Regions from separate parts of the Lysinibacillus sp. FSL L8-0312 genome, predicted to be linked through region 2. Evidence: riboswitches for the same ligand, from Rfam matches in the RefSeq annotation. Region 2 holds a riboswitch; the other holds the start of a gene.
What was found. A riboswitch is a leader RNA that binds a small molecule or an ion and turns the genes downstream of it on or off. The one in region 2 is predicted to bind FMN.

Region 1: another riboswitch for FMN. It lies ahead of MHI22_RS22495 (ECF transporter S component); the one in region 2 lies ahead of ribE (riboflavin synthase).

Annotation. Positions count from the first base shown of each region.
Region 1 covers NZ_JBBOOV010000001.1:4,514,797-4,517,204, reverse strand. Annotated here, with positions in the region: gene MHI22_RS22500 (sodium-dependent transporter) at 1-183, opposite strand, end outside; gene MHI22_RS22495 (ECF transporter S component) at 369-956, opposite strand; FMN riboswitch at 1,176-1,363, opposite strand; gene MHI22_RS22490 (RNA polymerase subunit sigma) at 1,521-2,408, opposite strand, start outside.
Region 2 covers NZ_JBBOOV010000001.1:111,025-113,432, forward strand. Annotated here, with positions in the region: gene MHI22_RS00575 (YibE/F family protein) at 1-282, opposite strand, end outside; FMN riboswitch at 700-825, shown strand; FMN riboswitch at 942-1,067, shown strand; gene ribE (riboflavin synthase) at 1,292-1,930, shown strand; partial or broken gene ribB (3,4-dihydroxy-2-butanone-4-phosphate synthase) at 1,956-2,408, shown strand, end outside.

The DNA of each region.
Region 1 (2,408 bases), 4.4 Mb from region 2:
GGACAATAGCATTGGCAACCCTATTAATAACGTAAATAACACAAAGATTAGGAAGAATGCACCTCCACCACTTTGCCCCGTTACATACGGTAGCTTCCAAATTGCTCCTAGTCCAATCGCAGCACCCGCTGATGCTAAAATAAATCCTAATTTACTAGACCACTGTCCCTTTTTTTCACTCATCTCTTCAAACTCCTCAAACTTTCTAAACTCCCCTCTATTCTACATGAAAATGTGTTCTTCGACTAGATTATAATAATAAAGCACTAGAGCACGAGCATTTTCTACTACTTTTTTCTAATTTTATTCGTCCCATCACTTCTTCCTACAAAAAAACCTCGAGCTAACTACTCGAGGTTTATGGTCCATTATTTTGCTATATACATAGAGCGCTGGCGGTCGATCCATTTGCGCATTGTAGTAAATAAAAACGCCATAATAGCTGTTAATAAAATACCTTTTACAATATTAAATGGTAAAATTCCAGCGACGATCATTTTATAAAGGGAGTCACCTACAACAGGTTCCATACCAAGGAAATATGTGTACATCGGTAAAAATATAACATAGTTCAAAACGCTCATTCCTACTGCCATCACGACTGTTCCTGTCGCTAAACCTCCAACAAGACCAGCAGTCGTTTTAAAACGATTAAAAATAAAGCTAACTGGCAAAATAAATAAAATGCCTGTTGTAAAGTTGGCAATATGCCCTACTGGCACACCTGTTGGCGTACCCGAGAAAATCCAATCCAACACATTTTTAAATAATTCTACTAAAATACCAGCTACAGGTCCCATTGTGATGGCCGCTATTAATGCAGGCATATCACTAAAGTCCACTTCCAAAAATGCTGGGAACGGCGGTATTGGGAAATTAAAAAGCATTAATAAAAACGAAATACTGCTCAGCATACCAATCGTAATAAACGATTGAAGTTTAACATTTTTCTTCATAGAAAACTCTCTCCTCTTTGCTGATTCAATCTCGCAAGAAGAAAGGTGACGATCTTTCAATTGTTAGCATGAAAAAACCCTTATGCATTAAAAAGCACAAGGGAGAAAGGCATGACGAATAAGCGTCAATCTAAACTATTTTTTGAGCACTATTTTAAAAGCCATACAAAAAAAGCGCTCGGTCATAGTTCATTTCATAACAATGAATGACGATCGTACCTCCATCTTCTCCCATCCAGACTGTAACTGTCGGCCTTGGAATTTCACCAAGTCAGCCATGCAAATAAATTTGCACAGGTCGCGGGCTAAAGAGTTTTGCCTAAACCATTCGAGTTAATGAATAAACATTAACGGTTTAGCACTCTATTACCGCCGGTCGGGATTTTCACCCTGCCCCGAAGATGAATCACTATTATTTTATACTACAGTTTTACTATAAAGAATTATCAACAAAAAGTAAATAGTTCTGCTCAAAAAACCTATTAGACTTGTATGCATTGTAAAAAAAAATGGAGCATCCTCACCGAACAGGAATGCTCCATTTCTTATTGTTATTTTCTTTGACTAAGGCATATATTGCTTATTTGGCCCTACAGGCTTTGGTAAAAACATTTTTAAATCAAAGCCCTCCCAGCTTTCTTGGACAACATTATTTAGGCGTAATTGTTGGTCAAAGCTAGCAGCCGTTAACATCATGGCCTCAATCAGTTGTGTGGCACGAATCGGTTCCATTGATGTTAAATCAAGCGGGAGATCAAATGTAACGACTACGCCCTCTGCTTCCTCTGTGACCGTATATGATACGTTTTCAGGAACAACCGACACATAGACATCATCATTTTTATTTTTCATCAGTGTGAGCGCCTCTGTGACATTTGCAAATGTTTGACGGAAATCTGGTGATAAATATTCTGCACCTGTACCATCTTGATATATATAATAATTATAATGCTTGGCGTTCGTTAATGACATAGGTGGACTTGGCTCACCTTCTTGAGAAAACTCATAAGGTGTTCCATCTTCATTTTGAATCTCAACTTCTGTATATTCAGAATCAGAGAATGTATCCTCCAAAGTTCCTTTGTACTCATTGACAGTAGCAGAAGCAACATCATAGCTATTGTCCTTTGGCAACACATGGACAAGCTTATCGTCCTTCTCCTTCAGCTCACCTTTGTAAGGATGGTAATCAGTAAATCCTTTAGCTTTCTCATCTATTTGAGGCGCGTATTTTTCATACATCTGTAAAGTAGAAGGTTTTTCTGTTCCAAAATCCGTTGCTACTCGCTCATTTGGTATCACATACGTCATTGGTACACTTTCCGCATCTCGCCCTGCTAAGCCAATACGGAAAACGACAGCATCTTTCACATCTTCCTCATAGACAGATGACCGTAAAGATAACATGCGCTCATGCTCTGCTACGATAGGAGATTGGAGTGCTTCGTCTTG
Region 2 (2,408 bases):
GTGATTATCTATGGAGACAAAGATTTCATTGCCCACACGGTATTCTTGATCGAAAGCTCCAGAGGCGGAATAGTCATTCGTCAAATGGATGGATTGCCCTTTATGTGGTCCATTTTGTATCACGGCTGTAATATGCTGTGTAAATAAATAATCATCATTATCATACATATCTGTCATTGGTTCTGATTCTGCTACATCAGCTTTTATCACCTCAGCAATCGGTCGATCATAAAATGATTCATTATGATGAACGAACACAATCGAAAGCACGCAGCAGAGCATTAATAAGGCATAGAAAATACCTTGCTTCAATGGGATGTTTTTAAAAAATAGCAAGTAAATGACCTCCAAAGTGCTGGACTGAATTGTCACTTGTAAAGGAACGTTTTAGTGAAAGGGAAGTTCCATGCACAGTTTAAATGTTATCAGTTTAATGATTTCGTTTACATTTATCAAGTCATTGTTATATTAAGCTGAAGACTCCCTTGCTGACGAGTGATTAAACACCTGATAACACCATCAAAAAACGCCGCCTCCTGTGGCAATAATATTGCATGTAGCCTCAATGCCTCAGGCGGACGTCACAAACGCGAAAAACCTGGATGCATTGTTGATCTGCTATAATTCTTTTTGAAAAATTTTTAAAAAGAAGGATGGATAATAGAATAAAATAGTGTTATCGTAAGATTAGCTAAATAAAAAATCCTTCAGGGTAGGGTGAAATTCCCGATCGGCGGTGATGAAGTAATTCAAAGTCCGTGAGCGCAAGCTGATTTGGTGCAAATCCAAAACCGACAGTTATAGTCTGGATGGGAGAAGGGTAAAAATGCGAGCTTTTTAAATTGATTGTAATTTAGAAGGTTTATTTTCCTATGCATTTATTACACTACTTCCCACAAGCTTGTTGGGAAGTTTTTTTATTTAGTGCCAATCGAATAGAAGATGTTCTTCGGGGTAGGGTGAAATTCCCAATCGGCGGTGATGAAGTAATTCAAAGTCCGTGAGCGCAAGCTGATTTGGTGCAAATCCAAAACCGACAGTTATAGTCTGGATGGGAGAAGAACAAATGAGATGACAGTCTATGGAAAAAATAGTTTTCAATTAGGCTTATTTGTTGATGTCTTATTACTCCCAAACCCCTTTGCTGAAAGGGGTTTTTGTTTTTTATCGATAGCTAGAGAAGGAGGAGACGGATAAAACTAGAGAAGTGACGGATAGACCTTCGAAACTGATGGATAAGACTTCAAAAGTGAAGGATAGAAACCTAAATCAATGAAAAGTAGGTGATGGAATGTTTACAGGGCTTGTAGAGGATATTGGCATTTTAAAAGCCATGCAAAGCGATAGGGACAGTATGAAAATAACAGTTCAATCAGCCAAAATAGCAGAAGATGTCAAGCTTGGAGATAGTATCGCGGTTAATGGTGTTTGTTTAACGGTGACATATTTTACGGAACAGATGCTTACGATGGATGTGATGCCTGAAACAGTCAACGCAACCAATTTACAGCAGCTCGTGGTAGGGGATTCCGTGAATTTAGAGCGTGCCATGCCTGCTAATGGGCGATTTGGCGGTCATTTTGTTGCTGGACATGTGGATGGGGTCGGTAAAATTTTGTGCAAACGTCCAGTAGCCAACGCAGTCTATATCGATATCGAATTGTCAGAGGAACTAACCAAATTTTGCATTCCAAAGGGTTCTATTACGATTGATGGCACAAGCTTAACCCTTTTCCATGTTGACACGAACAGTGTCACGATTTCACTAATTCCCCATACGTACAAAGAAACCGTATTAGGCATGAAGAAGGCTGGAGCGATTGTGAATATCGAAACAGATTTAGTTGGTAAATATATTGTACAGCACCTGAAAAAAGGGCAAGCAACACCAATCATTACGAGAGATTACTTAGCACAACATGGTTTTTAACAAACTGAACGAGGAGATGACAAAAGTGCTATATGCAATTGAAGAGGCCATTGAGGATTTAAAGCAAGGCAAAATGATTGTAGTGGTTGATGACGAGGATCGGGAAAATGAAGGAGATCTTCTGGCACTCGCTGAATTCATGACACCAGCAACTATAAACTTTATGGCAACCTATGGTAGAGGATTAATTTGTACACCGATTTCACAGCAGCTTGCACAACAGCTAGATTTACATCCGATGGTTCAGCACAATACGGATAATCACCAAACAGCGTTTACCGTAAGTATCGACCATGAGGATACAACGACAGGAATTAGTGCCTATGAACGAGCATTTACGATACAAAAAATGATTGAAAAGCAAGCAAAGCCGATTGAGTTTCGTCGACCTGGTCATGTTTTTCCGCTCATTGCCAAAGATAATGGTGTTTTAGAGCGAAGAGGGCATACGGAGGCGACTGTCGATTTGGCAAAGCTT